2 regions of the Providencia sp. 6390 genome follow, and region 2 is predicted to be linked to the other one. Evidence: predicted binding sites of a transcription regulator. Region 2 holds the regulator's gene; the other holds the start of a gene.

Region 1 (12,546 bases), on a different contig from region 2:
CCTGTCCTTATCACGCGTGGGCATTCAAATTGGATGGCCAGTTAGCTCATGCGACTAACTGTGAGAATGTTAATAATTTTGAAGCAGATGCAATGTCGTTAAGTAGCTTCCATGTTATTGAACATGCAGGGTTTATCTATATAAACCTAACTCAAGGTGAACCTCAACCGATTGAAGAGCAATTACCGGGTCTGGCTGCAAAAATGGAAGAAGCTTGCTCGGTGATCCGTGATTTGAAGCTAGCGGCTCGTTTTGTTAGCCAGACACCAGCTAACTGGAAAACAATCGTTGATAACTATATTGAGTGCTATCACTGTCCAACCAACCATGTCAGTTTTGCCAGTTCGGTTGATGTGAATGTGTATGAGCATCAATTGAATGAAAATTGGACGGTGCAGATTGGTAAGGCTAAGCCATCCGAATCATCATATCAATTTGATGAGTCTGTACTGGATCCGCGATTCTTTGGATTTTGGATATGGCCTAGCACGATGTTTAACATGCCTCCTGGTGGCGACTTTATGACAGTAATCTATGAGTTTCCAACCAGCGCAGGCGAAACCCTGCAGCATTACGACATCTACTTTCTCAACGAAGAATTGACTGAGTATCAGAAAAATTTAGTGGAGTGGTATCGTACCGTTTTTCGCCCTGAAGATCTGCGTTTAGTTGAAAGTGTACAAAGGGGGTTACGTTCGCGAGGTTATCGTGGTCAAGGGCGGATCATGGCTGATAGGCAGCGTAGTGGGATCAGTGAGCACGGTGTGGCGCACTTTCATAAGTTATTGGCAGGGGCTCATACTGAATAATTATGGGGGATCCACACATGAAAAGACTGCTTAATTCGTCATTATTTCGCCAATCCTGTTATATCAATGGTCAATGGGTTGATAATGCAAACACCATTTCAGTGACTAATCCTGTGGATCAATCTGTGCTGGGAACTATTCCCAGCCTTTCAATTGACCAAGTGAATGAGGCAATTATCAAGGCACATCAAGCCATGGATGGGTGGAGTAAATTAACAGCAAAAGCACGTTCTATCATTTTGCGTCGTTGGTTTACGTTAATTGAAGACAACATTGATGATCTTGGCTTATTGATGACGCTAGAACAAGGCAAGCCATTGCAAGAGGCAAAAGGTGAAATCCGCTATGCAGCATCATTTATTGAATGGTTTGCTGAAGAAGGTAAACGTGTTTATGGGGAAACCATTCCTCAAACGGTAACCAGCAACCGTATTTCAACGATAAAACAACCTATTGGAGTTTGTAGTGCGATTACACCATGGAATTTTCCTGCTGCGATGATCACCCGCAAAGCGGCTCCTGCACTTGCAGCGGGTTGTAGCATGATTATAAAGCCTGCGACTGAAACACCTTTTACTGCATTAGCGCTGGCTGCGTTGGCTGAACAGGCAGGGATCCCTGCTGGGGTGTTTAATATCGTTACGGGGGAGTCGCGAGTATTGGGGGAATTGCTAACTAAACATGAGCTAATCAGTAAGTTTTCTTTTACAGGCTCGACACAAGTGGGAAGGCAATTGTATGAACAATGCGCATCGACGATTAAAAAAACCTCTTTAGAGCTCGGTGGCAATGCCCCCTTTATAGTGTTTGAAGATGCTGATATCGATAAAGCGGTAAACAGTGCGATCCAAGCCAAATTTCGTAATGGTGGGCAAACTTGTGTTTGTGTGAATCGTTTTTACATTCACGATGAAATTTACAATGAATTCTTAGGTAAATTCGCTGATAAGGTAGCTAAGCTGCATGTGGGTAATGGTCTTGATGAAGGAACGGATATTGGCCCGATGATCACCGGGCGTGCTATTAATGGAATGGCTCGGCTAGTCAAAGATGCGATAGAAAAAGGGGCTCGTCAGCTGACATTAGGTAATGAAATTGTCGAACAAGATAATTTTATCAACCCGAAAGTACTAGTGGATGTCGATGATTCAATGGATATTGTGCATGAAGAGATTTTTGGGCCTATTGCAACCTTAATTCGTTTTTATGATGAAGAAGAAGTGATTAAGCGAGCAAATAATACTATTTATGGTTTAGCTGCTTACTTTTTCTCTAAAGATGTTGGGCGTGTCTATCGTGTTGCAGAGAAACTGCAAAGTGGCATGGTCGGGGTTAATACAGGCATGATTTCAAACGAAGTCGCACCATTTGGCGGTGTTAAGCAATCTGGCTTAGGTAAAGAAGGTTCGCGATATGGAATCGAAGACTACCTTAGCGTGAAATATCTATGTATTGATATTGCTTAAGTGAAGATGAAATCAAGGAGGGAATTGTTATGGGCCCACAAAAAATAGCTGTTAATGTTAGCCGCATAGAGCAAGTTAGTCCTACCATTAAAATGTTTGAATTCATTGCTAAAGATGCCGTTTTTGATCCGTTTAGTGCTGGAAGCCATGTAACGGTGCATATGAATGAAGAAATGGGGTTACAACGTGCTTACTCGCTAATTAGTGATCCTAAAAACAGTGATCATTATCGTATCTCAGTATTACGTGATGAAAACTCAAAAGGTGGCTCAGCTTACATGCATGAGCAGCTGGCGGAAGGGGATTTGGTCTATTTATCGCCAGCAGAAAACTATTTTTCATTGGAACATGACAATTCCTGTAAACATATTCTTATTGCCGGGGGGATTGGTATCACCCCATTTATAGCTTATCTGTATGAGTTGGAACAAACAGGAATGGATTTTGAGCTCCATTATTGTTTTCGAGATCAAAACACCGCCGCATTTGTTGAACAGCTTCAACAGCGAATCGGAGAACACTTACACCTATACGATAATGCGAAAGGGCAGCGTTTATCCGTTGAACAATTAATTAAAGAACAACCTGAAAATAGCCATGTGTATGTTTGTGGACCTGAAACATTGATTAATGCAGTGGTTGAGCATGGCAATGCCTATTTAGGGAAGGAGCGGGTGCATTTTGAAAACTTCGGTGAAGTGGCAAACGTAGGTAATGCTTTTGAGGTCCATTTCCAACGCTCTGGTTTTAGCTTGAATGTTGGCAAAGATGTGTCAATTTTACAGGCAATCGAAGCAGATAGACGCATTCAAGTTGAGTGCTTATGCCGCAATGGTGTATGTGGTACGTGTGAAACGGCTATCTTAGAAGGTGAGGCAGATCATCGTGATCACTATTTAGATGATGATGAACGTGCCGAGCAAAAAACCATGATGTTGTGCGTTTCACGCGCTAAAACGAAAAGGCTAGTGTTAGATCTTTAATCATCATTGTTGGTCTTGCAGCCCCATTGGGGCTGTTTAATGTTTTCTATTCAGGGAATAGTCCTTATTTCAGCTGAAACATTAAAAAAGGTTGGTTTTCATCATTCAAATGATAGGATGCGCTGATCTCTTGATCCTGAAAATGAATATGTCCATGACCTTTTTGATACACTTCTTCTAACCATGTTTTATGGTTAATCGCGAGTTGATAGAGTAGTCGTTGCAGCTCTAGGTAATCGATATCAATTGTTTGACTTTCTAGATTACTGGTGAGAATTTCACCTGCTTTATCGGTAAATACCACAAGGTGGTTAAAGTGAGTAAGGAGTACATCAAAGTAGCTTTTGATTTTGCGTAGCCGAAGCTCGCTATTTTTACGTTCAGTATTGTCTAAGCTGATCCCAACCAGTTTAGTTACCTTGCCATTAGGGCCTTTCACACCCGTTGCTCGTGAAGTGATCCAGCGATAACCTTCATCCCACGCAATTTTGAAATCCATTTCATGGGCACCACCTTCACGAATTATCTTTGAGTAGCCATTAATTAACTTTTCTTTTGATTCTTGGTTCATTAACGCCCAAAAATCATCGTTAGTGGTGATTTTGATCCCATAGACATCTTCTACGTTATCCGAATAATTGAGATCGCCGGTCAGTAAATCCCATTCCCAAGTGACGATTTCAGTGGATTCTTGTAAATGAACTTCATTGATATTGCGAATAACCGAAGAGGGGAATGTTGCTGATGAATGGTTGGCATACTCGCCATATTTGAGCCATATTTTATCAACGTTTAGTAACTGAGCTAAACTTTCTAGATTGCTTTCATCAATCATGCCGCCTTTTGTCCATTTATTGACCGCTGTTCGAGATATCCCGAGTGCTTCAGCCGCTTTTAACTGGCTCATTTTTTGTTGTTTCAATAAGGCCAGCAAACGTTGTCCAAATGTTTGCGTTTCTGTCATTGACTCATATCCACCTTTTGTTTATTCATCCTGAAATTGATGCGGTAAATGTTTTGATAAGTATTGCTCAAGATTTTCAATAAACACACGTAAATTCGCGTTATTACGTGCTGTCCTTGAATAAACAGCATATACATCAGCAGGTTGGTGCCATTTCGCTAATACTCGCGTTAATTTTCCTGTCTCTAATTCAGGTAAAACACTCCATAATGAACGTAATAAAATGCCCTCGCCGCCAAGGCACCATTGCTTAGCCACGTCACCGTTATTGACCATGAGTTTACTATTTGGTGCAATCAGCATGCTTTCGGTTTGTTGCTGTAACTTCCATTGTGCAGGTGCTTGATTACGCTCTTTAATTGTGATGCAAAAATGTTGTTTCTCAAGTTCTTGAGGGTGAGAGGGCTGACCATGCTGCTCTAAATAAGCGGGTGCTGCACAAAGAATGCGTTTGTTTGTAGCGATCCGTTTTGCAATATAATGATCAGGGATAGTGCCACCAATATAGATATCGAGATCGATATTTTCACTAATAATCTCGACAGATCTGTCGGTCAATGTCAGATCGATACCTAATTGTGGATAGCTGGCTCGCAATGCCAAAATAAAAGGATTCAAATAGGCGCTACCAAAACCCGTGCTGCAACTTACCCTTAATTCACCTCGGATCTCCTCACGGCATGCTTTCAATTCGTTGTGCATGTTATCAAGCTCTAACAATAGCTGTTCACCACTTTTGAGCACAATACGCCCTTCGTGGGTCAGATTTATCGTGCGGGCTGTTCGCAAAAATAGGGTTTGCCCGAGGTTTTCTTCGAGTAATTTTATGCGCTTGGAAACATAAGCAGGGGAAACAAGCAGTAGCTCCGCAGCACGCGCAAAACTCATTAGGCGTGCGACAGTAACAAAAACCTTAATGTCTTCTAATGCGGGTAGCTTGTTCATAGTTTGTAAACCTAAAGATTACACTTTGTCTCTATACTTTATCACAGCAACTCATAAACTGGAGATCTTACTGATAAAAATCACTGTTGTGGGGGAGCCGTAACATGTCACAATTTAATATTGCTGTTATACCGGGTGATGGTATTGGAACTGAAGTTATCCCTGAAGGCTTAAAAGTATTAGAAGCTGCGGCATCTAAACATCAAGTAAAATTTAACTTTACGCATTTTGATTGGTCCTGTGAAACCTATCATCGTACAGGCCGGATGATGCCAGAAGATGGCTTAGAACAGTTAAAAAAATTTGATGCAATCTTTTTAGGCGCAGTTGGCTTTCCTGGTGTACCTGATCATATCTCTCTATGGGGCCTGCTATTACCCATTCGTCGCGCATTCAACCAATATGTCAACTTACGGCCAGTTCGCTTGTTTGAAGGGATCAAATCACCTTTAGCAGATAAAAAACCGGGTGATATTGATTTTTATGTTGTGCGTGAGAACGTTGAAGGTGAATACTCTGCTATTGGTGGTATTCAATATGAAGGCACTGATGATGAAGTGGTATCTCAGCAAAGCATTTTCACACGAAAGGGTACTGATCGTATTTTAAAATATGCATTTGAATTAGCGCAATCTCGTGAGAAAAAACATCTAAGTTCAGCAACTAAGTCAAATGGCCTTTTCCATTCAATGCCTTATTGGGATAGCCGCTTTGCAGCTATGGCAAAGCAATATCCAGAGGTGAAAGCAGATCAATTTCATATTGATATTTTTGCCGCTAACTTAGTTCGGATGCCTGAATTTTATGATGTAATTGTGGGGTCTAATTTATTTGGTGATATTTTGTCTGATTTAGGGCCTGCTTGTACTGGAACAATTGCAATTGCCCCTTCGGCAAATATCAACCCTGAAAAGCAGTTTCCATCGATGTTTGAACCCGTTCACGGCTCGGCTCCTGATATAGCAGGGCAAAATATTGCTAACCCAATTGGTACTATCTGGGCAGCTGCGATGATGATGCAGCACTTAGGCCATACTGAGATGCACGATACCATCATGAATGCGGTGGAAACGGTGATTAAACAGCGTCATCACTTAACTCGTGACATGGGGGGTAATGCAAGTACTCAAGAGCTAGGGCAAGCAATTGCAGATTTGATTGCTATAAAATAATAGTCTTACTGCCTGCTTCAATAATATAAGAGGGGAGATTTGCTCCCCTTAACTCATTAAATTGCGGCTAATTAAGCGACCTTTGATTGTTTATAACCCCAAGATCTGAGAAAATAGCCGCCAATTTCGATTAACAAGACGGATTTGCTGAGCTAAGAGCCACCTATTGCCTCTCCTAATGCATGTACAAATCTGTAATCAGACAAAAAAGAACGGTTAAATGGCAGATCAGAATTTTCTACATGAAGTCAACGCGCGCAGGACGTTTGCAATTATCTCTCACCCTGACGCAGGTAAAACCACCATTACTGAAAAAGTATTATTGTTCGGGCAAGCGATTCAGCGTGCAGGGACAGTAAAAGGTCGTGGCTCTAACCAACATGCAAAATCAGACTGGATGGAAATGGAGAAGCAGCGTGGTATTTCGATTACGACGTCAGTGATGCAGTTTCCTTACCATGATTGCTTAGTTAACTTACTCGATACCCCAGGGCACGAAGACTTCTCGGAAGATACTTATCGTACATTAACTGCGGTTGACTGTTGTTTGATGGTGATTGACTCAGGTAAAGGGGTTGAAGATCGCACACGTAAATTGATGGAAGTCACTCGCTTGCGTGATACACCGATCTTAACCTTTATGAACAAACTTGACCGTGATATCCGTGACCCAATGGAATTAATGGATGAAGTGGAGAATGAGCTAAATATTGCTTGTTGTCCAATTACATGGCCGATTGGTTGCGGTAAATTATTCAAAGGTGTTTATCACTTGCTGCGTGATGAGACAATCCTTTATCAAACAGGTCAAGGTCATACTATCCAAGAAGTGCGTATCATTAAAGGCCTAGATAACCCTGAATTAGATAAAGCGGTGGGGGATGACCTTGCTGCTCAGCTACGTGATGAATTAGAACTGGTCAAAGGGGCTTCTCATGAATTTGAGCAAGAAGCCTTTTTAGACGGTGAGCTGACCCCAGTCTTCTTTGGTACTGCGTTAGGTAACTTTGGCGTTGACCATATGCTTGATGGTTTAGTGCAATGGGCACCAGCACCACAACCACGTAAAACTGATGTGCGTGAAGTTGAAGCGACAGAAGAGAAATTTACAGGGTTCGTCTTCAAAATTCAGGCCAATATGGATCCAAAACACCGTGACCGCGTGGCTTTCATGCGCATTGTTTCGGGTACTTATGAAAAAGGCATGAAACTGCGCCAAGTACGTACCAAAAAAGATGTCGTGATTTCTGATGCTCTAACCTTTATGGCGGGTGATCGTTCGCATGTTGAGAATGCTTTTGCGGGCGATATTATTGGATTACATAACCACGGCACTATTCAAATCGGTGATACCTTCACGCAAGGTGAAGACATGAAGTTTACTGGTATTCCTAACTTTGCGCCTGAACTATTCCGTCGTATTCGTTTACGTGACCCTCTGAAGCAAAAACAATTGCTAAAAGGGCTGGTACAGCTGTCAGAAGAGGGGGCTGTACAGGTTTTCCGCCCATTAACTAATAATGATCTTATTGTTGGTGCTGTCGGTGTGCTTCAGTTTGACGTGGTCGTGTCTCGCTTGAAAAGCGAATATAATGTTGAAGCGATTTATGAGGCCGTCAACGTTTCAACGGCACGTTGGGTTGAATGTGACGACGTGAAGAAATTTGAAGAGTTCAAGCGTAAGAATGAACAAAACCTCGCATTGGATGGTGGTGACAATTTGTCCTATATCGCCCCAACGATGGTTAATTTGAATTTAACTAGCGAACGTTACCCTGATGTAAAATTCCGTAAAACGAGAGAGCATTAATCTCTTTATATGACTTGGCCCACTATTGAAAAAACACTTTTAATAGTGGGTTTCCTCCTAATGATTATCTGTTTTCGAATACTCTCCTGTTTTTTTATCTAAAGTTTGCAGATTGCTCTGGCTTTTGCATGAGAACGCTTTATTTCATGATGTTTTTCTCATAGTCTATGATTATCAATTGGTATACGTTATCTATATTCGTAATACCCCAATCTTTAAAACAGCAGTAAAAAGGAAGGTTCAGATGAAAAATTCAGCGCTTTTACGTTCTTTATTAGTTATTGGGTTGAGTGGCGCTTTGTTTGCTTGTAGCGCACCGTTAAAAGAGCAAGCTTCTGATACTTGGGACAGTGCCGTGAAGACCGCAGATATTGCAGGTAAAGATACCAGCGAAGCGGTTTCGAGTGGTGTGAAAAGCACCGATAATTACATCGATGACTCCTCAATTACTGCTCAAGTAAAAAGTAAGCTACTCACAACTAGCGGCATCGATAGCAACTCGATTTCAGTGAAAACCGTTCACGGAGTGGTTTACCTCTCTGGCTTTGTTAAATCAAACAGCCAAGTAGACAAGGTCGTGCAAGTGGTCTCAATGGTTAATGGTGTGAAATCAGTACAAAACGGCTTGGTTGTTGCGAATTAATGGAAGAACTGTAAACAGGAAAACTGGGCCTCTATACTAAATGAGGTTCAGTTTTTACTGCTTAATTTATGACAATTGTGCCTATTGGCGGCTGCATTGATAAGTGAGCACCTCTAGGCAGAAATCATTGTCAGGGGGGTTGTATGGGTAAACATGTAGCAGTCACGCTCGGTAGCATTGAACCTTTAGCTTTTTTTGATGAACTCAATAAAGGTAAAACCGCACTTATCTGTGAAGGCGGTGGCCAACGCGGTATTTTTACTGCGGGGGTACTTGATGAGTTCTTAAAAACAGGTTTCAACCCTTTCGATATCATGATCGGCACCTCTGCGGGCGCACAAAATCTTTCTGCTTATATCTGCGGGCAGCATGGTTATGCACGACGTGTGATCACTCGCTATACAACAAGCCCTTTATTCTTCAATCCACTGCGTTTTATACGTGGCGGTCATCTTATTGATCTAGACTGGTTGGTAGAAAGTACATCAAAGGAGCTCCCTTTGCAGATGCATTCAGGTATTGAATTAATGAATGCAGGTCGTGAATTTTATATGGGAGCAAGTCGTAGTGAGGATTTTGAGGCTGAGTTTTTGCAGCCGACGGAAGAAACGTGGCTAGATATTATTAGAGCTTCGAGTGCAATCCCTGGTTTTTATCGTTCAGGCGTTGAATTTGATGGCACGCTGTACCACGATGGCGGTATTAGTGCCGCAGTCCCTGTTGAAGAGGCATATCGCCGTGGTGCTGATACTATTGTGGTTATTCGCACGGTACCTTCTCAAATGTACTTTACTCCTGAATGGGTTAAAAGAATGACCCGTTGGCTCGAAGGGGAAAAGTATGGCCTACAACGCATGGCGGCCATGCTAAAAGTTCATTTGAAAAGCTACCGTTGCACTCAAGAATTTATTGAAAATCCACCCGGTGACTTGCAAATTTTTGAAATTTATCCACCGACGCCGTTAAAAAGTAGTGCGTTGGGGAGTCGTTTATCATCACTTAATCAGGACTACCATACAGGACGCCGTTGCGGTCGTTATTTTATTGCCGCGTTGGGGCATAACTTTGCTATGGATAATGATTCGTTAAATCGTTTTAGCTTTGAAAACGCAGCTCATGAAGAGATGCAAATTGAAGAAGATTATGCAGAAGCGTTATTTGAGGCGAAACATACCGCGGAGTTAGTGGCTCAAAGCCAAGCGAAGAAAGCGACAGATACAGCACAAGCGATTATGACTGGTGCGATGATGGCAGCAAATGAAGAGTCTGCTAAGCAGGTCAACGAAAAAAATGACTAAATCATTTGTTGATACTCACTGCCATTTTGATTTTCCGCCTTTTATTGATGCAATGGAGGCAAGTCTTGCATCCGCTGATGCTGCGGGGATCACTGATATTATTATTCCAACAGTCAGCGTGGATAATTTCGAGCGAGTTTGGCATTTGGCGCACAGTTACCCGCAACTACATGCTGCGATGGGGTTCCACCCACTGTATTTGAATATGTTTCAAGAACAGCATATGGAAAAGTTATCGTCTTACCTTGCACAACATAGTGCTAAATGTGTCGCTGTTGGTGAAATTGGCCTTGATTTGTATATGCAGGAACCGCTGTTTGAGTTACAACAGCGGGTGTTGATTGAGCAGCTTAAGTTAGCGAAGCGATTTGATCTGCCTGTTATTTTGCATTCACGTAAAAGCCATGATCAGTTGGCTGCCATTCTGCGCCGCCATCCAGTGCCTGCATGTGGTGTCGTGCATGGTTTTGCAGGTAGCTTATCACAAGCCCAATCATTGATTAAACTAGGCTACTTTATTGGCGTAGGTGGCACTATCACTTATGAGCGTGCGAATAAAACTCGCCAAGCAATCGCCCAATTACCTTTAACATCATTGCTTTTTGAGACTGATGCACCTGATATGCCAGTGTCGGGGTTCCAAGGAGAACCAAACCGCCCTGAACGTATTCAATGGATTTTTAAATCATTATGTGAACTACGGCACGAAAGCCCCGATGAAATCGCCGAACAGTTGTATATAAATAGTCTATCATTATTTAAGCTATACTCGTCATACTTCAAGTTGCAGCGTTGTTGAGCTTCGCTCACTCGCACCAGTCACATAGTTATCTATGCTCCTGGCGACTTATTCACTTGTCGCCTAACTGCACCTCGAATTATTTAGAGTATACATCATTAAAGTCACTTTAAATTGATTGCCAATGGCTATTAATTGATGCAGTTTTTTCTCCTTAATCCATTCAGTTTTTTACCTACTTATTACGTCCTTTTGTGCTTTCCAGATTAAACTGACAATAAAATGTGATTTTAATCACAAGAATTGAATTTTTGTTACTTTTTGCACTATGTATTTGTGACGAAGATTGCGGGTTATTGAAATGGACTAGGTATAATCATCGCACAAAGAGTCAAGGAAACGGAGACGTTTCCTTATCTACATCAATCTAAAATTAAGTGAACAGGGATACTTCCATGCAACTCATTATGAGTCTGGTCGGGATGGCGGTGCTGATAGCAATTGCCGTGCTATTTTCCAGCAATCGTCGAGCGATTAAACTCCGCACTGTTGGCGGAGCTTTTATCATTCAAGTCGTTATCGGCGCTTTTGTTCTTTATGTTCCAGCGGGTCGTAGCGTATTACAAGGGATGTCAGATGGCGTTTCCAAGGTAATTGGTTATGGTCAAGATGGAATGAGCTTTATTTTTGGCGGCCTTGTTTCTGACAAAATGTTTGAGTTGTTTGGCGGTGGCGGATTTATTTTCGCATTACGCGTATTACCAATCATTGTTTTCTTTTCTTCTTTAATCGCCGTGCTTTATTACCTAGGTATCATGCAATTGGTAATCAAAGTATTGGGTGGTGGTTTGCAAAAAGTACTTGGCACATCAAGAACTGAGTCACTATCTGCAACAGCAAACATCTTTGTTGGGCAAACAGAAGCGCCGTTAGTAGTGCGTCCATACATTGCAACAATGACAAACTCTGAATTGTTTGCGGTAATGTGTGGTGGCTTAGCATCGGTTGCAGGCTCTGTGTTGGCGGGGTACGCACAAATGGGCGTGCCGATGGAGTACCTGATCGCGGCGTCATTTATGGCGGCGCCGGGTGGACTACTGTTCGCTAAGTTATTAGTTCCTGAAACTGAAGAGGCTCGTGATAACGTTAATGCAGCTGATCTGGTTGCAGAAGATGAACGCCCTGCGAACATCATTGATGCGGCAGCGTCAGGTGCGGCTTCTGGTATGCAGCTAGCACTCAACGTGGGTGCGATGTTGTTAGCATTTATTGCATTAATTGCCTTGATCAACGGTATTCTTGGTGGCATTGGGGGGTGGTTTGATCATCCAGAACTGTCTCTTGAACTGATCCTTGGTTGGGTGTTTGCGCCGATCGCTTACTTGATTGGTGTGCCATGGAGTGAAGCAAATATTGCAGGTTCATTTATTGGGCAAAAAGTGGTGGTTAACGAATTTGTTGCCTTTATGAACTTTGGCGAATATATGAAACCGGATGCGGAGGTTCTTGCGGCAGGTAAACAAGTCCTTTCTGAACACACTAAAGCTATTATTTCATTTGCACTGTGTGGTTTTGCTAACTTGTCTTCTGTGGCGATTTTACTGGGTGGTTTAGGTGGCATGGCACCAAACCGTCGTAGTGATGTTGCTCGCCTTGGCATGAAAGCGGTTTTGGCCGGTACGCTCTCTAACTTGATGAGTGCTACTATTGCTGGTTT
Region 2 (12,546 bases):
CCACGCACGGCGACCTCGTAAAAAATAACCAATAAGCGATCCCCCTGCCATCCAAATTAACCCTGCGATTAAATTAACTGTCACTACAGCAATACTCATCACGATAATAGATTGAGCAAATAGATCACCCGGTAAACTATAACTTCCTACGGCACCTAACCCCATTAACCATGCTTTTGGATTTAAAAATTGTAACAAACCCCCTTGATACCATTTCACATTTTTGACAACGGCACTTTCAGTTTTCAAGGGCTCATAACTTGCTGTTGCTGTTTTCCACGCCAACCATAATAAATACAGGCTGCCCGCCACTTTCATCGCAATATGCAACGCTGGATATAGCAATAAAAGCGCAGCAACACCAAATGCAGATAAGTAAAGTATCGACTGCATTCCAAGCATTATTCCAAGTAATAAGGGGACACTGCGCCGGAAACCATAATTTGCGGTACTCGAGGTCAATAACATATTATTAGGGCCTGGTGTAACTGCTGCAATGAATAGAAACGTAAAAAGAGAAAAAACTAGCCCCAGACTCATTTATAATCTATCTCCAAAAATTAGCGCACTTGCATCACAAAAAAATAACAGTATGTTATGTGCCCCACAAGGGTATTAAGAAATTAAATAAGGCTATGTCAGAAAACTTTCGCCCCATTAACTGGGCTAAAAACCCACATCTGCAAACATTATTGCCAAGAATTTTTCGGCGCACCCCGAAAATTAAACCTATTTGGCAACGACTTGAGTTACCTGATGGTGACTTTATCGACCTTGCTTGGAGTGAGCCTCCTGAGCAGGCTTGTCATAAGCCACGTTTAGTCATTTTTCATGGCTTAGAAGGTAATTTTAAAAGCCCCTATGCTCATGGCATGCTTGAAAGTGCCCAAAATCAGGGATGGTTAGGCGTCGTCATGCACTTTCGTGGCTGTAGTGGTGAACCCAATCGCCAAAAACGTATCTATCACTCAGGTGAAACCAGTGATGCACGTTACTTTTTACATTGGTTAAAGCAAACTTGGGGAGAGGTTCCAACTGGTGCAGTGGGTTATTCCCTCGGTGGCAATATGCTTGCCTGCTATTTAGCTGAAAATGGTGAAAATGCGGATATCGATGCCGGTGTTGTGGTATCAGCGCCATTAATGTTAGAGCCATGTTCTATACGAATGGAGAAAGGGTTCTCACAGTTTTATCAACGCTATTTACTTAATGGATTAAAGCGTAATGCTACCCGTAAGCTGGTTCGCTACCCCGGCTCATTACCCCTTAATTTATTACAGCTAAAACAATTAAAACGGATCCGTGAATTTGACGATGTGATCACGGCAAGGATACACGGTTTCGAAGATGCAACCGACTATTATCAAAAGTGTAGCGCTCTTCCTCGGTTACCACGAATTACTAAGCCAACACTGATTATTCACGCAAAAGATGATCCGTTTATGGCACCTGAAGTTGTTCCTGATTTGGCTCATTTACCCGCCAATATTGAATATCAGATGACAGAACATGGAGGGCACGTCGGTTTTGTTGGTGGTACATTGAGAAAGCCAGAAATGTGGTTAGAGAAACGCATTCCGCAGTGGTTAACTTCTTATTTGGACAATACAAAATCATGATTATCCCTTGGAAAGATTTAGATCCTGAAACATTGGAAAACCTAATCGAATCCTATGTGCTACGTGAAGGAACCGATTATGGGGAACACGAAAAGTCGTTACAGCAAAAAGTTGACGATGTAAAACGACAATTAGCATCGGGAGAAATTGTGCTAGTCTGGTCAGAGTTACATGAATCTGTTAATTTTATGCCTAACAGTCAGTTTCGCCCGTAACCCCGTTTCGCTCATGGCTTGGCTTAGCATGGACGCAAGCGCAACACAGGGAGTCCATGATGTCCAAAAAGCATCCAATCATAGCAATTACAGGGTCTAGTGGTGCTGGAACCACCTCGACTAGCCAAGCGTTTCGTAAAATATTCCATCAATTAAATATCCAACCAGCCACCTTAGAAGGTGATAGCTTTCATCGCTATACTCGACCTGAAATGGATATGGCAATCCGTAAAGCAAGGGAGCAGGGTCGCCACATCAGCTATTTCGGCCCTGAAGCGAATGATTTTTCCTTGTTAGAACAGACACTATTAGAATATAGCCAACAAGGTAGTGGGAAATCGCGTAAATACCTCCATACCTACGATGAGGCTGTTCCCTATGGTTTACAGCCGGGAACCTTTACCCCATGGGAACCTTTGCCACCTAATAGCGATATCTTATTCTATGAAGGGTTGCATGGTGGTGTGGTCACGCCTGAAAACAATGTTGCTCGCCATGTCGATTTATTGGTTGGTGTGGTGCCCATCGTCAACTTGGAATGGATCCAAAAACTCATCCGAGATACGACAGAGCGAGGGCATTCACGAGAAGCCGTGATGGATTCTGTCGTGCGCTCAATGGGTGATTATATTAATTACATTACCCCACAATTCTCACGTACCCATATTAATTTCCAACGCGTACCTACTGTTGATACTTCAAACCCATTCTCAGCTAAAGCCATACCATCACAAGATGAAAGTTTTATTGTCATCCGGTTTAGGGGGCTTGAGCAAATTGATTTCCCTTATTTACTTTCTATGTTAAGCGGCTCATTTATTTCAGCAATGAATACTATTGTGGTGCCGGGAGGGAAATTAGGGTTAGCAATGGAATTAATCATGACCCCAATTGTTGAGAAGTTAATTAAACAAAAGAACGACTAATTATTGATAGAAAATGCTTATTTTAAATAAGCATTTTCTATTAAAAAAATAATACATTTAATAAAAAATTATTGAGTTTTAATTTCAAAACTGTGAGTGACTTTCACCGCTTTTTCTAACATCAAAGATACAGAACAATATTTCTCAGCAGAAAGCTGAACTGCACGTTCAACCACTTTTTCCGTTAAGTCAGTTCCTGTGACAATAAAATGCAGATTAATGTGAGTAAAATAACGAGGTGCTTCATCGCGACGTTGCGAGGTTAATTTAACTTCACAGCCGCTCACATTATTACGGCCTTTTTGTAAAATAGATACCACATCAACCGAGCTGCATCCACCTACCGCCATTAATACCATTTCCATTGGACTAGGTGCTTTATCGCCTGAATTACCATCCATCATTATCTGATGACCTGATGCTGACTCACCTAAAAAAGAAAGACCTTCAACCCATTTAACTCTCGCTTCCATTATTGTATTCCCTCTGAAAAAGTTTGTACAAACGATAACATTGTTACATAAATGCTTTCAATCAAGTAGCCACTTTAAGCAGCTGAAGCGATAAAGCCGAGACTTTCTAAGTTTATTATGTTACAAACAAATTATCACCTGATAGGGGTAAGATCAAAACTCAGGGTTTCAATTGATTATATTATAATGTTGGTATTAACTTTCATTATGGTTAATATGCTAAGATAGTGACTTTAAAAACCAGCTGTTTGGTCATGGTTGACCAGATGGTTGGATTAACATACAGAGGATAACGCTAATGGTTCTCGGCAAGCCACAAACAGACCCTACTCTTGAATGGTTTTTGTCACACTGCCATATTCATAAGTATCCATCCAAGAGCACGCTGATCCATCAGGGTGAAAAAGCAGAGACTCTTTACTATATCGTTAAAGGTTCAGTGGCTGTTTTAATCAAAGATGAAGAAGGCAAAGAAATGATCCTCTCCTATTTGAATCAGGGAGACTTCATTGGTGAACTAGGGTTATTTGAAGAAGGGCAAGAACGTTCTGCCTGGGTAAGAGCAAAAAGTGCCTGCGAAGTCGCTGAAATTTCTTACAAAAAATTCCGTCAGCTTATTCAGGTTAACCCTGATATTCTTATGCGCCTTTCAGCGCAAATGGCAAGCCGCCTACAAACTACATCTGAAAAAGTGGGTAACCTCGCTTTCCTTGATGTGACTGGCCGTATTGCCCAAACACTACTTAATTTAGCAAAACAACCTGATGCAATGACGCATCCGGATGGCATGCAAATCAAAATTACACGCCAAGAAATCGGCCAAATTGTTGGTTGTTCGCGTGAAACGGTTGGCCGTATCTTGAAGATGCTAGAAGATCAAAACCTGATCTCAGCACACGGTAAAACTATCGTCGTATACGGTACTCGCTAGTTTAACATCTCGGCCTAGCCTGTTGCTGGGTCACGTAGTGAATGGCTTGGTGTCTCAGATATCAAGCCATTTTTCTATTTGGCTAAGCTTATATTATTTACCACACTGAACAAAAACAGGCAGAAAACCCAACCAAAAATATAATTTAAGTTTTAACTAATATCGTTCTTTTATATTCTTTTTCATCATAATAAAACAAAATTCCTAATAATTTTCCAATAATTATTAGAGATTTAATCAATGAAAGAACTAAGTCCAATCAATAACTCGTATATTAATAAAACCATGGGTTATCATAATCAGATGCTATCTAATAGCCCTTTACAACAAAGTACAAAGAATGAATCTTGTCATATAAAGCAGAGCAAAGAAGAAGCTCGACAGCGTTTCTTTGCATATATGTCTCAAATCAGTTCAACTCAAGTAGCATCGCCATTCACAACAAAATTCGGCAACAATGCATTTAATCAGCCTCAAACTCAACTATCAGGTAAAATGGCAGCTCCACTTAAGGATAATACGCAATCTAAGTCAACCTCTTCACGTTCAAAATTCACTATAGCTGATACAGTAGATCGTATAACTCAGTTACAAAATCGACTCAAGCCATCACAAAATTCCAACGCGACCCCCTCAAATAGCCAATTACTAAACGCTTCTTTTAAACCTTCTCCCATTAAATTGGTAGAAAAAGGTATTGAAAGTGCAGCATTAACTCATCAACCCGCTTTGCAAGATACATTTATTAGTACACGATATATTGGAACACTAAAATCCAGCAATCCCAATAAGTTAACAATACAAGAAGAAAAAGCACCTATAAAAAAATATAAAGGAGATATCCTTTTTCATAATAACTTAGCTTCTGTTGATGATAGCTATGAAAAAACATTCAACACACCACTACCAACAATACCAGAGAAACCCTATAAAGAGCTGATGGCGGAAGAATTAGCGCCTATTACTAGCAAATTAAAAATTGCAACCGCACCTGAATCTAAAAAATATTATCAGCTAACATTTTTAGATGAATAATTTCTAAATTATCAAAAAACCTCAAAGAGGATTATCCTCTCTGAGGTAAATAACTATTCTAATTGGTAATTTTTAGTTAATGACGCTGATAGAAATAGTGTCAAGCCACATAAAGCAATAAAGCCCCCCACGTACGCAATATTGATACCCACCAAATAACTAATTACTAAGGGTGTGACTCCACCAACAAACGTGGTTGCTAAATTATAACCAACGGCAAGAACGACAGTTTGACCACCACAAATTGGGACAAGCGTCGCTGATAGATTACATAATATCATTGCTCCATTTATTATTATAAGTAACTGAGCAATAGACACTAAAATCATCACTCCACTGCTCATCGCAAAATATAATGGGATAGAAAGTAGTACCATACCTATTACACCCAATTTGAATGTCTTTTGTGGAGAACTGTATTTGTCAGTGAGCCATCCACAAATCAGCATAAAGGCTAATAAAAGACTTGATAATACAATGGAATAAATGCTTTTAAATTCGCCGAGTTGTAAATGTTCACTTAATATCGAGGATGAGATATTTTGCGAGTAAAACGTTGCTGTCCCAGGTACCGTTAATAAAAATATTTGTAATATTTTAAATCCACCCATTGTATGATTGCATTTTTCTGCCCTTGGCTGATCGGGTAATTTTAGCCTGAACCAAAAACTAATCGCGATATTTATCAAGCCTAACAGTAAAGGGATACGCCAACCAATTGACTGCATCATTTCTACGGTTAATGTACGTTCTAAGGTTAATACAACAGCTAATGAAATAATCACCCCAACTATTGAGCTGCCAACAGTCAAGGAAGAAACTTTAGCGCGATCTTTTTCAGGTACATTATTTAATAAATAAGTCGCTAATGATGGATGCTCACCACCAAAGCTAAAAGATAATATCAGTTGTAAAATTAAAATCGCAATAGGGGTATAGGAACCTAATAACTGAATCGGCAATGCTGCCATACATAAGGTCGCGGTGCCGGTGAGTAAACTGGTAAAGACTAAAGCGGGCTTTTTACCCACTCGGTCGGCATAGCGGCCAATCACATAACCGCCAATGGGCCGAGCTAGAAAGCGTAATGCAAATATGCCCCACACCATCTCTGTTGCTGAAGAGTAGCCCAGCAGCTCTAATTCTGCACTTAAATACACGGATATTGCAGCAAATACCGCAATATCATAGTATTCTAAGGTATTCCCTGCTACCGCCCCTAATCTGAATTTCCATTTCATTTTTTATTTCCTTGCTGAGTTTTTGGAAAGTTAATTAATGTATCTAAGCAGGCTAATGTAATGCCACGTTCTTTAAACACTTTAAATAAACCACTCGGTGATGCATGCGGGCAACCAAGCTTCTCTTTAATATTGATGATGCGTTTATGTTCAGAGTTCTCGGAGCACCCGTGTATAGCACTAATTTCCTTAATTCGGCATTGAGCAAGTAGCATACGAATAGTTAACATTTCCTTACGGGTAAAACGTATACCACCAAATTTCATATGACCATGGATATCAATGGGTTGTTGTTTTATTTCTTGATTTTCAGATTGTAATTCAACGGTAGGTAATATAATGTTTTCTCGCATTGGCAAAATCATACCTTGATGTTGCTGCCATAATTTGTTCGCATAGTCAGATATAACTGGTGAATATCCATAAATGGCAAATATATCATTAGCAGATAAGTCTCTCTTCACATTAATTGATACTATTTCAAACACATCTTTATTTTTAGAGCAAAAATCAATTTTTATATTTTTTTCAGATTTAGATAAAGTGTTTGCATATACTTTTGAATAGTTACTCCAGTATTGTATCCCTGAATTTAATCTTTCACTTAAATGTAAGTCTAAGTCATCATCCCAATACATCAAGAGCCATTCATAGTTGCTACACAAAACATTAACTTTCTTTTTTTTCATATCAACATTAACAAAAGAAAAATCAATATCATTCCAATCAAAACAATTCAAAAAGTCTTCTTTAAAACTAAAACATCCTTTTTCTAGAGAAATACTTTGAATATCCATTATTATCTATCCCATACTTTATTTGTGAAATGTAGAAATATACATTTACCATATAAAAAATAGGATGAGAATACCATTTCAGACTTAAAACAAATATTTAAAAACATGATTATTTAATAAATTGGAGATTAATAAATAGCTCTCAAAAAGATATATTTCTTATTGAGAGCTAAAAATTAATTATTGAGCAGTTTTTCAATCGCTTTATTTAATTTAGTCATACCACTGTTAATTTCTTCTTCTGCAATAATTAATGAAGGTGTAAAACGTAATACATTTGGCCCTGCATTCAACATCATTAATCCTTCAACAGCACAAGCCTGTAGAATATCTTTAGAACGATCTTTTAATTTACCTTTTAGCTCAGCACCAATGAGTAACCCCATTCCCCTGATTTCAGAAAAAATATCATATTGCTGATTGAGTTTATTTAAATGAGATACAAATAATTCACGGCGCTTAGCAACGCCATCAAGGACTTCTTTAGTGTTAATAATATCAAATGCAGCATTACCGACAGCACAGGCCAGTGGGTTGCCACCATAGGTAGTACCGTGAGTCCCCGGCCCCATGACTTGAGCAATTTCATGGGTCGTTAGCATAGCACTAATCGGGAAACCACCACCGAGCGCTTTTGCCGTTGTTAAAATATCAGGTGTCACACCGTAATGCATATAAGAGAACAACTGCCCCGTACGCCCCATACCACTTTGTATTTCATCAAAAACTAGCAAGGCTTGATTATCATCACATAACTGACGAACACCTTGCATAAACTCTTGCGTTGCAGCTGTTACGCCACCTTCACCCTGAACGGGCTCTAGAACCACAGCGCATGTATTTTCATCGATAATCGCTTTCACTGCATCAAGATCATTAAAAGGTACATGGATGATATCAGCAGGTTTTGGGCCAAAACCATCTGCATATTTAGCTTGCCCCCCAACTGATACGGTAAAAAGGGTACGCCCATGAAATGCTTGTTTAAACGCGATGATCTTAGTTTTATACGGATTGTATTTGGTGATTGCATAATGACGCGCTAATTTAAAAGCGGCCTCATTGGCTTCCGCACCTGAGTTAGCAAAAAAAACACGTTCCGCAAATGTGGCGTCAGTCAGCTTTTTTGCCAAAACCAAGGTGGGTTCATTAGTAAAAATATTACTCAGATGCCACAGTTTTTCGCTTTGTTCGCGAACTGCTGCAACTAAAGCAGGATGGCAATGACCCAATGCGAGAACTGCAATACCACCAGCAAAATCAATATATTCTTTACCTTGCTGATCCCATACTCGGCTGCCTTCTCCGCGCACAGGGATAAACTCAGCCGGAGAATAAATAGGTAAAATGACCTGATCGTAAGTCTGACGATCCACAGCTTGTTGTTGTTTCATACCCCTCACCTGCTTTACTTGATGCTAAAGTGAAAATATAAGCATTAAATATGAATAAAAAATCACAAAAGCGCAATAGCTAAGCGAGTGATGGGGTAAAATTTATTTTTTTCGTTAAATAAATAATATCTAGTATTTTAGAAAATTATTTAATAATTCATGTCCTTGCTCACTCAGAATACTTTCTGGATGAAATTGAACACCTTCAATAGGTAAGGTTTTATGACGTATCCCCATAATCTCATCAACATCACCATTATTCAGTGACCATGCAGATACATCAAAAGATGCGGGTAGTGTATCCGCAGCAATAACCAAAGAGTGGTAACGAGTGACTGTTAATGGACGATTAAGCCCTTTAAAGACCCCTTGATGATTGTGATGAATAGCTGATGTTTTCCCATGCATCACTTCTCTTGCTTTTACTACTTTTGCACCAAAAGCTTGCCCAATAGCTTGGTGACCGAGGCAAATACCTAAAATAGGGATTTTACCTGCAAAGTATTTAATGGCCTCAAGAGAGATCCCCGCCTCATCAGGCGTGCAAGGACCCGGTGAGATCACAAGGTGTGTAGGCGAAAGCGATTCTATCTCTTCGATAGAAATTTCATCATTCCGTTTAACCACAACTTCTGCACCTAACTCACAAAAGTATTGATATAGGTTATAGGTAAATGAATCGTAATTATCAATAAGTAAAAGCATAATAGCCTATCCGACTGATTTTTATCATTATACTCATCATCGTTCCAGTTACAGCGCTTTATGTTGAATCGCCTAGCTGCATCTAGAACTCTTTAGAGTCAATATATTATATGCCCACGCACAATTTCCTACTCCTAGCAATCAGAGCACTAGCCAAAAAGCAGCAAAAAGTAATAAGGGGCGGCTATCATAACACAGCCGAGGCAGGAAAATAGCCTATTTAAGTCAAGTAATCTGATTTACCTAAGCCATTTTCCATATGAAAATCAGGGGATTATATTTACATCCTTATAACAAATCATTATTGATTATAAAAATGATAAAAAACTAACTCGATTTACATTCAAAGAGTTAAGCAATACCTTCTGCAAGTATCACTTATATTCATACATTTAATTTGATTACAGTAAGATAGAGCTCCCGAATAACATCATTGAGCAGATCTTGGGAGCTTGAGCCACAGTATCAGCCCCCTGTTGTAAGCCCTCTTTGGTCCCGTAAAAGGGATAAAGTTTCGGGTTGACTTCATAGATATTGTATTAAATATGTGAGAAAGCACCTTAATTTAGCGCTCTTTCGTAGCTCAGTCTGATGCCAAGCTGAAGCACAATGACCTGACAGAAAACTCGACGGTTACAGCTTACAACCACTATTTAAACATCTTTATGATTTGGCCATTTTTTCATACCACTCAGCAGGTCTTCATTACTCACGCTGTATAGTGATGGTAATATAGCAAGGTCTTGATATTTTAATGGTGAAATAACCATTTCCAAGTCATACATGTTTGTTTCTAGTCCATGATTGGCGTCACTATCTTGTACTCTTCTATCTCCATTAGGATCTCCATCTGATGATTCAACACCCCAGGCTAGATCTCGGCCAAGTTTAAATAAATCAAAATTTTTAGCGTATACTCTAACCAGCTCAGATTGCCCTCTTTCGCCTTCGTAACGAGGAATTTCATATTTAGGCGGTTGCGGATCGCCTGATTGTGTTGATGAGTCTGCGTAATCACTCGCTTTTTTAGGTGATCTTGCAATATAGAACCCGCTTCCCTTAGCCTCACCGTCACCTGAGCCACAATAGATTGGATTTAATCCCTCATCCAACATGCTATGAAGGTTTCTCGTGTTGGTACCGTGGTATCCAATAAATGTGTAGCCATTCTCTACAAGTTTTCGATCGGCATCCCTGATGCTATCAATAGATCGACTTGATAATATGTCATCAAAACCCAACTCTTTGGCCATGCATATTGGCTCAATTGGGTTAGACTTTATTTCCGCCAAGCCTAATTTAGGCAGGAAATTAGTTGGGTAGCCCGTAATCATAAATAAAATCTCCATTTTTTGGACGTGTTTTAAATAAGCTAAGACGGTGTTTTTAAGATCCTCACCTCATGAAACCTATCGCACATTTATCGGGAGAGAACCTATCACCAAGTATCGGTTTTGGCATCTGGGCTAATTGTTTTGATTTTTAGTAAAACCATGATAATAGCCTCATTTGCTGTTTGCTTTTTATACCAAAAGATCAACACGCTCTAGCAAAAAACGATAAAGGGCTGGCATCATAATACCGTCGAGACAGGGAAATAGCCTATTTAAGTCAAGTGGTCTGATTTACTTAGGCTATTTTCCACATTAAAATCAATTTGTTACACTTTCATTCTTATGATGAATCTTTATTAATCATAGAAATAATGAAAACTTAACTCAATTTATATTCATACATTTAATTTGATAGCAGTTTAAATACCATCGAGATTACCAATAAAATGCCTTTCACGCTGTTGCTCATGCCATAGACTGGTTAAACCACGGTATCCACACTCCAATGCTTTATCTCTGAACTCAGCGGCTGACATCTCACTTCGCTCTAGTATCATTTCAGTAACCATCTGCATATTGGTTCCTGTTATGACTTGGTAATTTGTATTTTCCAGCGCCATTAACGATGCTAATCGAAATGGTGATCCCCCTAATAAATCTGTTAAAAAAACAACTCCCTCACCTTGGTCACAGCGCTGACTCGCCATTTTCAATGCTTGTTGAAGCGTATTGGTACTCATTCCCTCTGGAAAATCGATAGCAACACACTGTTCCTGTGCACCCATAATTTGTTCGATTGCCTGTAGCAAGCCGCTAGCAAAGCCCCCATGCCCTGCAATAACAATACCTAACATTGGAAAACTCCTTATAAAAAGCCAACCAATTTACCAAGTACACCCAACACCACCGTAATGCCGATTAATTTCACCGGTGAAAAACCTTTTTTCATTAACCAGTACACCAGCAATGTAAAACCTAACGGCATGATATTCGGCATTAGTTTATCTAACACATCGGTCTGTAAAGCCACTTTAGCTTCACCCGCCGTTATGACTAATGGTGTAGAAAGATTCACATAAGAGGCAACTAACGCGCCAATCACTGTCATTCCGACAATAGCTGCAACATGAGAAATATTTTTTGTATGAGTTTTCAATAATAAGATCGCTTCAGTTCCAGCACGATAGCCGTAATGTGCCAGTCCAAAACGTAATGCAAAATGCACAATGTTAAACATGAGTAAGAAAATAATTGGGCCAAGTAAACTACCTTGTAAGGCTAACGATGCCCCGATACCCGCGCAAATAGGTAGTAAAGTGAGCCAAAATAACGCATCACCAATTCCCCCTAAAGGCCCCATTAAAGCAATTTTAACGGCACGGATCGTTGATATTTTTTCTTTACTGCGCTCCATAGCTAACACTAAGCCAGATAAAAATGTCACATTAAATGGATGCACATTGATAAATTCCATATGCATTTTCATGGAGTTTGATAGATCTTCAGGATTGTTATGAATTTTGCGCAATGCAGGAAGCAATGTGTAGAGCCAGCCACCCGCTTGCATTCGTTCATAATTAAATGATGCTTGCAGTAATAATGAACGTAGAGCCATAACATTAATATCACGGTTAGTGAGTTCAGCGGCTAGCTCACTATCAAGGTAATCATCATGCTCAACTTGGCTAGTTGCCATTGCTTGAGCCATTCGTTGTTCTGCTTTTGCCGCCAGAGCTTCATCGCTGTCATTAAATGCCATCATTAGTCTCCTGAGCAACATTAAGTGCGCCGCCATTATTATTGTGATTACGTGTACGATTGAAGAAGTCGATCAATGCGATGGCAAATGCACCGAGTGCGACCGCAATAATTGGCA

What was found. Region 2 encodes CRP, which controls carbon source genes, mostly activating them, when cyclic AMP is high. Its sites were predicted from a motif close to ATGTGANNNNNNTCACAT; they were not measured.
Region 1: the regulator CRP is predicted to act here: its motif matches at 11,112-11,129, upstream of AC3Z9T_RS14505 (NupC/NupG family nucleoside CNT transporter).

The regions. Positions count from the first base shown of each region.
Region 1 is NZ_JBYVYL010000006.1:248,280-260,825, reverse strand. It holds gene AC3Z9T_RS14555 (aromatic ring-hydroxylating oxygenase subunit alpha) at 1-809, shown strand, start outside; gene AC3Z9T_RS14550 (NAD-dependent succinate-semialdehyde dehydrogenase) at 827-2,275, shown strand; gene AC3Z9T_RS14545 (PDR/VanB family oxidoreductase) at 2,305-3,258, shown strand; gene AC3Z9T_RS14540 (helix-turn-helix domain-containing protein) at 3,323-4,222, opposite strand; gene AC3Z9T_RS14535 (LysR substrate-binding domain-containing protein) at 4,244-5,167, opposite strand; gene AC3Z9T_RS14530 (tartrate dehydrogenase) at 5,272-6,339, shown strand; gene prfC (peptide chain release factor 3) at 6,560-8,149, shown strand; gene AC3Z9T_RS14520 (BON domain-containing protein) at 8,394-8,792, shown strand; gene AC3Z9T_RS14515 (patatin-like phospholipase family protein) at 8,936-10,090, shown strand; gene AC3Z9T_RS14510 (TatD family hydrolase) at 10,083-10,889, shown strand; gene AC3Z9T_RS14505 (NupC/NupG family nucleoside CNT transporter) at 11,285-12,546, shown strand, end outside.
Region 2 is NZ_JBYVYL010000010.1:179,631-192,176, reverse strand. It holds gene AC3Z9T_RS18865 (LysE family translocator) at 1-540, opposite strand, end outside; gene AC3Z9T_RS18860 (hydrolase) at 636-1,619, shown strand; gene AC3Z9T_RS18855 (YheU family protein) at 1,616-1,834, shown strand; gene AC3Z9T_RS18850 (phosphoribulokinase) at 1,894-2,760, shown strand; gene AC3Z9T_RS18845 (OsmC family protein) at 2,829-3,233, opposite strand; gene crp (cAMP-activated global transcriptional regulator CRP) at 3,532-4,164, shown strand; gene AC3Z9T_RS18835 (hypothetical protein) at 4,405-5,199, shown strand; gene AC3Z9T_RS18830 (MFS transporter) at 5,253-6,440, opposite strand; gene AC3Z9T_RS18825 (helix-turn-helix transcriptional regulator) at 6,437-7,237, opposite strand; gene argD (bifunctional acetylornithine/succinyldiaminopimelate transaminase) at 7,414-8,631, opposite strand; gene AC3Z9T_RS18815 (aminodeoxychorismate synthase component II) at 8,761-9,336, opposite strand; gene AC3Z9T_RS18810 (poly(ADP-ribose) polymerase family protein) at 9,990-10,670, opposite strand; gene agaF (PTS galactosamine/N-acetylgalactosamine transporter subunit IIA) at 11,090-11,524, opposite strand; gene AC3Z9T_RS18800 (PTS system mannose/fructose/sorbose family transporter subunit IID) at 11,536-12,429, opposite strand; gene agaW (PTS N-acetylgalactosamine transporter subunit IIC) at 12,419-12,546, opposite strand, start outside.